3 regions of the Brevibacillus sp. NPDC058079 genome follow, and region 2 is predicted to be linked to each of the others. Evidence: riboswitches for the same ligand, from Rfam matches in the RefSeq annotation. Region 2 holds a riboswitch; each other region holds the start of a gene.

Region 1 (4,224 bases), on a different contig from region 2:
TTATTATGTCTCAAACATAGAAAAAACCGTCAGAGACAAAATCCCGACGGTCTTTGGTTAAGGCTCCATTAACCTTTTTCCTTCTGCCGCTCACGAAAACGGCGCACCTTCATCAGGTTTCCGCACATTTTGTCATCACACCAGCGGCGCACCCGGTTGCGGCTTTCATCATAAAACACCCAGCGGCAATCCTCGTTGTCACATATTTTGATTCGCTCCAGATGCTGTGGGGCAAGCAACTCCGCGAAAGAAGCTGCAATTTGTGCCATGACGAGTGACCATCCCTCTGCTTGGCTGGATTGCTTTTGCCTGTAGCCGCCCTCCTCATCTACATACAACACCTGCGTATGAAAAGGAGCGAGAGCCAACACTTTGTTCAATTCCGCAAGGTCCTCCTCTTGGAATCGGTCTCCACGGATTACGGCCTCTAGCATACGTCTCAAACGCTCCCGCAATTGCAAAAGAGACGCGGCACACGCCTCATTCATCGGCAGCGGTGCGGTTAGCTTGTATGTCTGCAAAAAGGATGACAGCCATTCCTCTTTCTCCAGACGATTTTCCCCACGACCAGAACCGCGCCAATCCCGCCAATCACTATTTAAAAAATCGATACAAAGCCAGTCCATGTCATCAACTCTCCTGACGAAACCCTTCATTTTTCTCTCTTGTATGACCATACAGGATATGGTAATCTTTATTTGTAACTATCGTAATTGAATTAACTGGTTACACAATCATTTCTTACAGCTATTATAGCGTTTCATCAATCTGTTTCACAGACGAGGAGGAAGCGTATGAATCGGAAGGAATTGCTTTTGCACGGATGGGAATGTGCCTATGACAAGGAAGACTGGTATCCACCCTTAAAAGAAGCGCTTGCCGGAGTATCAGTAGCGGAGGCAAACTGGCGCCCTGTGGGAGAAGCAGCCAACACAATCTGGGAAAACGTCAGCCACCTGCTTTATTACAAAGAACGCCTGTTGCATCGTCTTTTGGGCACCGAATTTCCTGGCTCCGCTGTGACGAACGATGATACCTTCACCCCATCCGGTGGTCCAGATGACGAAGACGCTTGGAAAGCTACCCTCTTACGAATGGAAAGCGTCCATCACCACATTCATGAAAAGCTTTCCTTGCTGACGGATGAAGAGTTAAACCAGATGGCTACCTATAAACCCATTTACCAGGCCGTAATGAGTCTTGTCTTGCATGATGCGTTTCATACAGGACAAATCGTCCAAATTCGCAAGCTGCAAGGCTCCTGGCCTGCCAGACGCTCATTTGAATAACAAAATTTCACATTGATTAATCCCGAACAATCCTTTATAGTTGTTAAATCACATAATTTCATACATGTTATCCTCATCTTTCACGGTGGGGATAGAGGTCGCGGCTTTTATATCATCCTGTACGAGATTCAGAGAAAATCAATGACTCCAGGTAAGGAAAATCCGCCGAAGCTCATATCGCGTCTCTGTGCGATTGGGTTGGGGCTGTACTCGAAAGAGGCAGAACTGTCACGTTTGCATGCCAAGCAAACGTGGTGAGCTATCTTCAGTGAAGGCTTGGTGGGGATTGGATGATACCGCCCTATGCCATTTTTTTGGCTATGGCGGTTTTTTAATTTCCGACCTTCCTTCTCAAAAATCAAGAAAGGTCGTGCAAGCAGCTTATGTCACAAAATCAATTGCAACGTGGTTTAAAAGCCCGACACCTGACGATGATCGCCATCGGCGGCTCGATTGGGACGGGATTGTTTCTCGCGAGTGGAGGCTCGATCCATTCCGCCGGACCAGGTGGAGCTTTAGTCGCCTATCTCGCCATTAGTATCATGGTTTACTTTTTAATGACCAGCTTGGGGGAAATGGCGTCCTTCATGCCTGTTTCCGGTTCGTTTTCGACGTATGCCACACGGTTCGTCGATCCATCTCTCGGCTTTGCTCTCGGCTGGAACTACTGGTACAACTGGGCGATTACCATTGCCGTCGAGCTGTCAGCTTCGGCACTTATTATGAAATATTGGTTCCCGGATACCCCAGCGATATTGTGGAGCGCTTTGTTCCTCGGATTGCTGTTTGCCTTGAATCTCCTGTCTGTGAAAGCCTATGGAGAATCAGAATATTGGTTCGCCTTGATTAAAGTAATAACGGTCATCATCTTTATTATTGTGGGTGTGTTGATGATTTTTGGCATTATGGGCGGCCAAGCAGTTGGCTTCCAAAACTTCACCAAAGGCGACGCGCCATTCAATGGCGGCTTCATGGCCCTGCTCGGTGTCTTTATGATTGCCGGATTCTCTTTCCAAGGGACAGAGCTCGTTGGTGTCGCAGCTGGGGAGAGCGAAGACCCTGCCCGCAACATTCCGAAGGCCATCCGTCAAATTTTTTGGCGCATCTTGCTTTTCTACATCCTCGCTATTTTGATCATCGGGTTGTTGGTTCCATACGATAATCCAAATCTGATCAGTGGCGACCTTACGGATATTGCGATCAGTCCGTTTACGATTGTATTTGAAAATGCCGGATTTGCTTTTGCAGCATCTGTCATGAATGCCGTTATTCTCACGTCTGTATTGTCAGCTGGTAACTCTGGTATGTACGCCTCTACACGCATGCTATGGAACTTGGCGAAAGAAGGAAACGCACCAAAATGGTTCGCAAAAGTAACAAGTAACGGCGTACCGATCAATGCCTTGATCTTGACTGCGCTCATTGGCGCCCTTGCTTTTCTGTCCTCTCTGTTTGGGGAAGGTGAAGTGTATGTATGGCTTTTGAATGCTTCCGGTATGTCAGGCTTCATCGCTTGGCTGGGAATTGCCATTAGTCACTATCGTTTCCGCAAAGCCTTTATCGCTCAGGGTCGTGACTTAAGCGAATTGCCTTATCGGGCAAAATGGTTCCCGTTTGGACCGATTTTTGCCTTCATCATTTGCTGTATCGTTATTTTGGGGCAAAACTACTCCGCATTCGTGGGTGGAATGATTGACTGGTATGGCGTCCTGGTCTCTTACATTGGCCTGCCACTCTTCTTAATCATTTGGCTCGCTTATAAAATCACCAAAAAGACCAAGCTCGTCCCGCTTGAACAAGTAGACTTCAGCATGGATGAATACACGAAGTAATCGAAGAAAAAAATACGGACTTCCGTTATCTAAACGGGAGTCCTTTTTCATATTTGCCAGCATATTAAAAATGGACCAAAAACAGCCGATAGTATAGACAAGAAGCAATTGAGATCCGTTTCCTTCCGTTCTCACAGCTCATACCAGTCATCTGATAAAAGGTAACCAGATCTCCTGCCATCACGACTGAACATGAATCCATGTGAGGAGAGTAGAACATGCAAATCCAATCGAATACCCGCTACCTAACCCCCCAGCTTCCAACTAACCAACCTGCACCCAAAATGGTGACAGGAACTAGTCTGGGATTGCCCAAGCCCGATACTGTAGACCTTCGTTCACACAAGGCACGCGAGCTACCTGCTGATGCCATCGAACATCACAGCGTCCAATTTTTCTTTAGCACAGAGATTAATGAGCGTTTGGATAAAATTTTCGCAGATAAACCACCCGAGGCTCGCAAAGGCTTTGACCACATCCTGGAGCAAAATTTTTTCAACTCCCAATCCACTTACACGGATGAAGAAAGAACTGCTTTGGTAGAAGTCGGTTTAACCCAAGGTAAATATTTGGCAGACCAATACATGGGTGATGAAAAAAATGCTGCTGAATTTTTGGATACCCTCCAGCTGCTTGCTGGAGTCGCCAAAACACGAAAGGTTGACCCTGCAACTGGCAGTGCCAGCTACGTAGAGCTTCCGCAAAAACCACATGGGGCGCCGAACGACTATGTTAATCCGTCCAAGCTGATGGAGCGGTATGACCCAGAAGCCTACAAAAAAATGCAAGCGGCCACAACCAATCAAACAGAGAAAGTAAGCACGCTGATTCAATTCGTCAAAAAGCTGCAACATCGTCCAGACTGGATCGCACAATACCGAAACGAACAAGCTACGCTTCTCTCCGATTTAAAAAATACAAAAATCGCTAACCGCTTTGAGAATGTAAATACAAAGGACGCCACTGAATTTGTTCGTCAAATGAATACGCTCGCTGAAAATACTTCCTTTTCAACCTTCACACCATTGCTACAAACGAATCTTGCCTCTTTTATGAAGATCCTAGCCAAGAAAACGAGTTAACTGCACAAAGATGATCGTCAC
Region 2 (4,224 bases):
ACAAGACGTATCCGTACATCAAAATTACGAATGAGGCGCAGCCTCGCCTGGAGATTACCCGTAAGGTATTAAAAGATAAAGCCAAGTATTTCGGTCCGTATCCGAATGCCGGAGATGCCTCCGAGGTGAAGAAGCTGCTGGATCGCCTCTATCCGTTGCGCAAATGCCGCAATATGCCCAAGCAGGTTTGTCTTTACTACCATTTGGGACAATGTCTAGCGCCCTGTGTGTACGAGGTATCGGCAGAGGAAAATCAGCGTTTGGTGGATGAAATCAGCCGGTTCCTCGATGGTGGCCATGATGCAATGAAGCAAACTCTCACGGAAAAAATGCTGCAAGCCGCAGAAAACATGGAGTTCGAACGCGCCAAGGAATATCGCGATCAGATCAAGAGCATCGAAGCGGTGATGGAGAAGCAGAAGATCACGTTCGCTGATACGGTAGACCGCGACATTATCGGGTTTGCTGTGGAAAAAGGCTGGATGTGCATTCAGGTGTTCTATATGCGAAAAGGGAAGATGATCGAGCGTCAGACGACTTCCTTTCCATACTACGGTAGCGAAACCGAAGACTTCATGTCTTATGTGAGCCAGTTCTACTACGACAAGCAAAATGCGCTGCCAAAAGAAATTTTGCTCCCGCAAGAGAGTGAACCGGAGCTTTTGAGTGAGTGGCTGGGCATCAAAGTCCACGCTCCCAAAAGAGGCAAAAAGCATGAGCTCGTGAACATGGCTTCCGAGAACGCCCGTATTGCTTTGCAGGAGAAGTTCGCGCTGATGTCCAAGGACGATGCTCGTACGGTCCAAGCGGTACACAATCTCGGTCACATTTTAGGGATTCCGGTTCCTCATCGAATTGAAGCGTTTGACAACTCCAACATTCAGGGAACAGAGCCTGTGTCTGCGATGATTGTGTTTACAGACGGCCGCCCTGACAAAAAGGAGTACCGCAAATTCAAGATCAAAACCGTCGAGGGACCAGATGATTACGGCTCCATGCGCGAAGTCGTTCTCCGTCGATACTCTCGTCTGCTGAAAGAAAACCAGCCGATGCCCGACCTGATTGTGATCGATGGTGGAAAAGGTCAAATCAGTGCCGCTATGGACGTGCTGGAAAACGAGCTGGGTCTCTATATTCCCGTCTGTGGACTCGCGAAGGATGAGAAGCACCGCACTGCTCAGCTCATGTACGGAGATCCGCCAGAGCCTGTAAATCTTAGGCGTGATAGCTATGAGTTTTATTTGTTGCAGCGCATCCAAGATGAAGTCCACCGTTTTGTTATTACGTTCCACAGACAATCCCGGACGAAAACGATGCTCTCTTCGCAATTAGATGAGATCCCGGGTATCGGTGAGAAGCGACGCAAGCTGTTGTTCTCTCATTTTGGCTCGCTGAAAAAAATGCGAGAGGCGACGGTAGAAGACTTCCGCCAATTAGGGATCGGCGACAAGCTGGCAAAAGAAATCATCGGGCATCTGCGCAAGCTGGACACATAGCAAATGTAACTTTTGGAACATCCTCTTAAAAAGGAATTGATCCATTTTTAGACTCATGATATAATCCGATTCAAACAGAATAGTTAGCCTCACTTCCATTATGGAGTGAGGTAGAGGCGCGAAAACCAAGAGTACCACCCTGAGATCGGGTATCTGTGAAGGGGACGGGAAAGGGGAATTCGCCGAAGTGTGGAGGGAAACCCGCTTTTCTCCATGCTGGGTCTGCGTTGAACAAATGCAGGACTGTCATCTGTACAATGACCAATTGTCAGATGGAGAGCTATCTCACGGTGTGTCAATGTGAGTTTTGATGGTGTTTACTGTCAATCTTCGTTGTCCGCGTGTATTGGGAGGGAGGAACCGGTATGTCGAAACAATAGGCAGCGGCAGGTCTTATTCCTTGTCGGTGCCTTTTTTGTAAAATAAAAATGTAAGACTTTTCCTTATAGAGAGAATAGTGAAAAACCATACGATACGAGATAAATACCAACATTGGATATGAGAAAAGGGAGAGAAGCCGCATGGGGTTGATCGTGCAGAAATACGGAGGCACCTCTGTAGGTACCATTGAGCGAATTTTACGAGTTGCGGATCGAATTATCAGCTACAAAGAGGAAGGGCATGATGTGGTAGTCGTTGTTTCTGCAATGGGGAAATCTACTGACGTATTGGTAGACATGGCCAAGCAGATTAGCGCATACCCATCCGAGCGTGAAATGGATATGCTGCTGACCACGGGGGAGCAGGTATCGATCGCGCTTTTGTCGATGGCCTTGCATACAAAAGGCTACGACGCCATTTCTCTGACGGGCTGGCAGGCTGGAATTACCACAGAGGCGATTCACGGAAGAGCACGGATCAAGCAGATTGATCCAGAGCGGATTCAATCCGAGCTCGGCCGTGGTCGTGTGGTGATTGTGGCAGGATTCCAAGGGATCAGTGACGAAGGTGAAATTACGACGCTCGGCCGCGGTGGATCGGATACATCTGCGGTTACACTCGCAGCGAGCTTGAACGCTGAGAAATGCGAAATCTTTACGGACGTGTCCGGGGTATACACAGCTGATCCGCGAATGGTTCCAGCTGCGAGCAAGCTGGATACGATCTCGTATGATGAGATGCTGGAGCTGGCGAACCTCGGTGCAGGGGTTCTTCATCCAAGGTCAGTAGAGGCTGCGAAAAAATACAAGGTAAGGCTGGTCGTCCGCTCCAGCTTTACTGCCGAAGATGGTACGTACGTTGAGGAGGTTGCCAACATGGAAACAGGAAGAGTAGTAAGTGGAGTTGCACACGATGAAGATGTAGCCAAAATTACGGTTGTCGGCATGCCTGCCAAGGTCGGGACGCTCTCCCGTTTGTTTAATACGTTGGCGGACAATCAGGTGAACGTCGATATCATTATCCAAAGCTCCTATGATGCGTCTGTTACGAACATTTCTTTTACCGTTGCAGCGGATGATCTGAAAAAAGCACTGGATACGCTGGACAGAAACAAAACCGAGCTTGGCTTTGAAAAAGTCGATTTCGAGGAAGGCTTGACCAAGGTATCAATTGTTGGCTCAGGTATGATCAACAATCCAGGGGTAGCTGCCGAAATGTTCCGCGTCCTGGCAGAAAAAGAAATTTCTATTAAAATGGTATCTACGTCTGATATCAAGGTTTCTTGCGTTATTCCCGCAGCTTTGACGGAGCTGGCTGTTCGCAGTCTTCATTCGGCATATGGTCTGGATGTCGAGGAAACCGCGGTCGTGCACGGAGTATAAAACATGGATGGATGCTCCCTCTCCCTTTGTTACAGGTAGAGGGGGCATTTTCTTCATGACGCTACTTGTACAGATATACGTATGTCTGAAGGGCTTTCCATTTCGATTTTGCTAAACGCTTCTCTTGCTTTCCACTGCTCAATCATACCAGCTATGATCCCAGCCTCAAAAGAAAGACTACATCCTAGTCTCTCTATAGACTGATAGCTAAAAATAGAATGAGTGAGCGAATAGACGATAGTTTGCCTGGTCTCCTCCACGATGTCTAGTTGGCCTAATCCGAGCCGAATAAAAGGCATAATCGGGCCAGTTGCAGATTGGATGGGGATTTGGCGGCCCATATTTTTTCCTATCCAATAGAGAATATGGTTTTCACTATCACCTAGCAGGGTGCTGGTCAGCGTTTCGCGTAGAAGATGATAGCCAAGATAGGGCATGTTCATTCTTTCCGCATAGGGAATGGTCTCCGGCGGCAACAGTGCTGCAAGCTGATCCTTCTCTTTCATATGTGCCTCCCTCCTGTCTGTACTAGATTATGAGGAGGGGCTCACATTTATGACATCTTAATAGAAAAAATAGCTAGACTAAACAAAGTTATTCTATCAATGTATTTAGTACATTGATTGTCTTGACGCTCTGTGTCGACAAGAGTACAATTGGATTTGGTCAAAGTTTTGCCCAACTTTTTCTCGAATTTTGACACATTCCGACAAATTCATATGATCTAGCAAACGCAGTCTTTTTGTGAACAGCGTCAAGATGCTCTTCATAAAATGATCGTGGCGGTTTTGCTATGTCTAATGGGTGAGGCAATGGGTTAGGATATTGGGGAAAGGTCTATCAAAACGGACGAAAACCGTTTTGGACCGCTTGCGGTGATGCTTGACGTTTTTCACAGAATTGAGAGTTACATACATTGAAAGGGGGACCATTGTATGGCGAAAGGCCATAGCTTTCTCAGTCAC
Region 3 (4,224 bases), on a different contig from region 2:
TTTGGTGCAGGTCTCGGCGAATTTGTGTAAACAAGGAAGTCGTCATGCCCTACGCCTCCTTTTTCGTACCTGATCTTACTTTTAATTGCTCCTCAAACACGGCAAGAAAACGGTCCACATCGGCTTTTGTCAACGTCAGTGGCGGAAGCAGACGAACAATCGTTTTCTGCGTCACGTCAACGAGAATTCCTTCGTCAAGGAACGCTTGCTGCAAGTGGCTTACCTCTTCCGGAGTGGAAGAGAGCGGAATTCCAACCATCAAGCCTTTTCCGCGAAGGGATTGCAGCTGATCTGGAAGACGTGTTCGCAACGCTTCCAAGCCCGACCACAGGTACGCAATGACTTTTTCTACGTGAGCGATGAAGGCTGGATCAAGCAATTCATCCAACACGACATTCCCGAGAGCAGCAGACAGTGGTGATGGTGCGAACGTCGTTCCGTGATCCCCTGGTTTGAACTGGTTCATCAGCTTTGGACCAGCGATGACACCGCCGAGCGGAAGCCCTCCCCCTATGCCTTTGGCAAAAAGGATAAGGTCTGGCATTACGCCTGCATGCTCATAAGCAAACAACTTTCCTGTTCTGCCCATTCCTGTCTGGATCTCGTCCATGACAAAGAGCATGCCTTCTTGTTCACAGATCGCAGCTACCTCTCGCAAGAATGCTTCCGTTAACGGCACGACACCACCGGAACCCAAGACTGGCTCCATGAGGACCGCAGCGGGCCTTGCTTCCTGGCAAATCGCTCGCAATCCTTCCGTGTCCTCCACATCCAGTTCATAAACAGGAAAAGCCGGCTGAGGAAAGTCTTGATAGACGTGAGCCTGCCTCGTCAAACGCACTGCTCCGAGTGTTCGCCCGTGAAAGCTGTTGCGTAAGACAACAATGCCTTCACGACCTGCTCCCTCGTTCTTCGTCCATTTGTGAATCAGCTTGATCGCAGTCTCTGTAGCCTCTGCACCAGAGTTGGTGAAAAATACTTTCCCACTAATGCTGTTCGCAACCAAACGCTCGGCCAAACGAATAGCCGGTGTGTTTAAAAATACATTGGATATATGCAAGAAGCGCTCTCCCTGCTCACGCAAAGCCTGTACAATGCGCGGATGAGAATGCCCCAGAACGTTTACAGCAAGGCCGGTAAACAAGTCGAGATAGCTCTTCCCGTTCGTATCGTACAAGTAATTTCCTTCGCCTTTTTCTATGGCAATCGGAAGTCTTTTGTAAGAGGAGACGATATATTGTTCATCGAGCGAACGCCAGTCCATGTGCACTCTCTCCCTTACAGCTGACGTAGCTCCTGCTTGATCTCTGTCTTGGAACGAGTTTTTTCATCGATTTGCTTGATCACACGTGCAGGCGTTCCCGCAACTACTACGTATGGAGGTACATCTTCAATCACGACAGCACCCGCTGCAACGACAGCACCTTTTCCTACGCGTACACCTTCCAGAATGACAGCATTTGCTCCGATGACAACATCGTCCTCGACAACAACTGGCTGTGCAGATGGCGGCTCGATAACGCCCGCGATAACCGATCCCGCGCCGATGTGGCAGTTTTTCCCGATGGTTCCACGTCCACCTACTACAACATTCATGTCGATCATCGTACCTTCACCGATGACTGCACCGATGTTAATGGAAGCACCCATCATGATGACCGCATTATTACCGATTGTCACTTGGTCACGGATAATTGCGCCTGGCTCAATACGCGCTTGAATCCCTTTTGTATCCAGCAATGGAATAGCGGAATTGCGACGGTCGCTTTCTACCACATAATCTTCAATTTTGTCTGCGTTAGCCGCGAGCACTGGCTCAATCTCTTTCCACTCACCAAAAACAACACCAGTAGAACCAGTAATGAAAGCTTTGGAGCTCGCACCGAAGTCGATTCCCTCCAGGTTCCCTTTCACATATACCTTCACTGGTGTTTTCTTTTCGCTTTTTTGAATAAACGCGATAATTTCGTTAGCATCCATCATGTTCATAGTTACATCCTCCTCAAAATAACAGCATGGTAAATCAAAAAAAGCAATGAGTGCATTCGCTATCTCATTGCTTTTGATACTACATAAGCAAATCATAAATAGCGCTCCACAAAAAGACTTGAGGTCCCTTGTGACAGGATGTTCATTTTTCATGAGACACCCCAGCCTGTGCTACGTAGGGGCATAGCATAAGCTTCGGCGCTTTAGCCTTTCTTCCTTCTCCTGCCCCCTGGCAGATTGCGAAAAGACTTACTCTTCTTCGGCGCACCTCTATTTAGAGTATATTATTATAATTTTATTTAACTCTACCAAAATCAATGAAACGTGGCAATAAGAAAAAAGTTATTGACAACGATTCTCATTTTCATTAATTTTATTTGTGAGAATGATACTCATTATCTAATTGGAGGTTTTACGTTTTATGAGCATTTTGATGGTATACGCGAGCATGACAGGGAATACACAGGAAATTGCTGAAGCAATTGCAGAAGGTATTCGTTCAACTGGTGCTGAGCTGGAGATAAAAGAAGTGATGGATGCGAACACAAAAGAACTCGAAGCTTACGACGGAATCTTGCTTGGTGCCTACACATGGGGCGATGGCGAATTGCCAGACGAATGCCTGGATTTTTATGAGGAAATGGACGATATTGACCTCAGCGGGAAAAAGGTAGTTGCTTTTGGCTCTTGCGACTCCGCTTACGAGCATGTCGGTGCAGCTGTTGATATTTTGCTAAAAAAGGCGAGCGAGCGTGGTGCGGAAACTCCTTTGGAAGGTTTGAAAATCGAGCTATCTCCTACTGCAAAAGAAGTGGAAACTTGCAAAGCATTTGGGGTATCGTTTGCTGAATTGCTCGGCTAATTGATGTTTCCCAAATACTCTGGCACATGATATACTATCAATCCAACTTTTTAAGGAGGATTGATCTCATGTCACTACATACAGACGAGATTCTCTTACGGCCTCTCCAACAACAAGACGCAGCCGAGCTCCTAGGGCTTCGGCTGCGTAATCATGACTTTCTCCAACCATTTGAACCGATCCGCCCCGCTTCATTTCTGACCCTCCCAGGACAGCAAGAACAGATTTCGCAAGCACAGAATGATTTTGAACGTGGCACAGCCTATGCTTTCGGCGTATTCACACGAGAATCCGGAAAGATGATTGGACGTGTAGCGTTGTCGAATGTCGCACGCGGCGCGTGGCAAAATGCTACGATTGGCTACTTTATGGATCAGGAGTGCAATGGCAAAGGCTATACGACAGCAGCAGTAAATCTCGCTCTTCACTTTGCTTTAATGGATGCTGGGCTGCACAGGGTACAAGCTGCTGTTATGCCTCGCAATCAAGCTTCCATTCGCGTCTTGGAAAAAAACCGTTTTCGCCAGGAAGGACTTTCGTTACGCTATTTGCAAATTAATGGTGTATGGGAGGACCATCTCCTCTACGCTCTTACTGTTGAGGAGTGGTCTCAGTAATTTCCTCGCTCTTTTCGCTCTCACGCAGCCGCTCCAGGATGCGCCGTTTGCGGTACAGCATCATCCCCGCTTCGGCGACATCCTGTACGGTTGAGCGGTTCAAATACGCCCCAAACAAAATACCTGCAATGGGCACCATTTGAAATAACTTTTTCCACCCAAAGTTTTCAGTGTACGTTACCACGACTTCACGCCATCCCTGCAATTGCGCCATTACCTCTCTCTGCGCATTTGGATCATCAAAGCGGGAGAGCTCAGCGAGTATCGCTTTTTTCCCTACGATGTCTGATGAAGCAAACTGCAAGCATTTGACGACGAACAGCCGCTCCCTCTTCTCTTCAGGTCGATAGCCATAGGCAAGAGCCATCTCTTGTAATACTTTTAGGGATGTCCCCATCAACAACGGGATATCGATCGCGAGGGTAAAAATCCCTCCGAAGCCAGTCGTGGCACCTTGTACCGTGGCAAAATTCGCACGTGAATCCTTTAACTCCATTGCAACATCATTCATGATCGTAAGCGGTACAGCGGCAATCTCCTCTTTGCCAATAACAGACGTGCCCTGTCCCTCTACTCGTTTGCCAAACCGTTTGTAAATCGGTTCATCCTGCACCAAATAAGTTCCACCTGTCTCAAGAAAGGCTGCCATTTCATCTACGGCTTTTCCCAGCTTCTCTTGAACGAAAGCAGGCGTAATCCGATCTAACAGAACAAAAGGAAGTCTGCCAAGCTTTTCCCAGAACCACAAGTCGTTCT

Evidence for each region. A riboswitch is a leader RNA that binds a small molecule or an ion and turns the genes downstream of it on or off. The one in region 2 is predicted to bind lysine.
Region 1: linked by a shared signal. The riboswitch ahead of ACFVS2_RS23605 (amino acid permease) and the one ahead of ACFVS2_RS11555 (aspartate kinase) in region 2 are both predicted to bind lysine.
Region 3: linked by a shared signal. The riboswitch ahead of dapD (2,3,4,5-tetrahydropyridine-2,6-dicarboxylate N-acetyltransferase) and the one ahead of ACFVS2_RS11555 (aspartate kinase) in region 2 are both predicted to bind lysine.

Annotation. Positions count from the first base shown of each region.
Region 1 covers NZ_JBHVSO010000008.1:280,885-285,108, forward strand. The annotation lists gene ACFVS2_RS23595 (CGNR zinc finger domain-containing protein) at 69-626, opposite strand; gene ACFVS2_RS23600 (DinB family protein) at 795-1,289, shown strand; lysine riboswitch at 1,374-1,559, shown strand; gene ACFVS2_RS23605 (amino acid permease) at 1,673-3,121, shown strand; gene ACFVS2_RS23610 (hypothetical protein) at 3,340-4,203, shown strand.
Region 2 covers NZ_JBHVSO010000003.1:293,825-298,048, reverse strand. The annotation lists gene uvrC (excinuclease ABC subunit UvrC) at 1-1,496, shown strand, start outside; lysine riboswitch at 1,600-1,787, shown strand; gene ACFVS2_RS11555 (aspartate kinase) at 2,018-3,259, shown strand; gene ACFVS2_RS11550 (YslB family protein) at 3,313-3,765, opposite strand; gene ACFVS2_RS11545 (succinate dehydrogenase cytochrome b558 subunit) at 4,195-4,224, shown strand, end outside.
Region 3 covers NZ_JBHVSO010000002.1:500,171-504,394, forward strand. The annotation lists gene ACFVS2_RS09080 (N-acetyldiaminopimelate deacetylase) at 1-46, opposite strand, end outside; gene ACFVS2_RS09085 (aspartate aminotransferase family protein) at 50-1,264, opposite strand; gene dapD (2,3,4,5-tetrahydropyridine-2,6-dicarboxylate N-acetyltransferase) at 1,279-1,989, opposite strand; lysine riboswitch at 2,081-2,270, opposite strand; gene ACFVS2_RS09095 (flavodoxin) at 2,411-2,851, shown strand; gene ACFVS2_RS09100 (GNAT family N-acetyltransferase) at 2,920-3,468, shown strand; gene ACFVS2_RS09105 (EcsC family protein) at 3,443-4,224, opposite strand, start outside.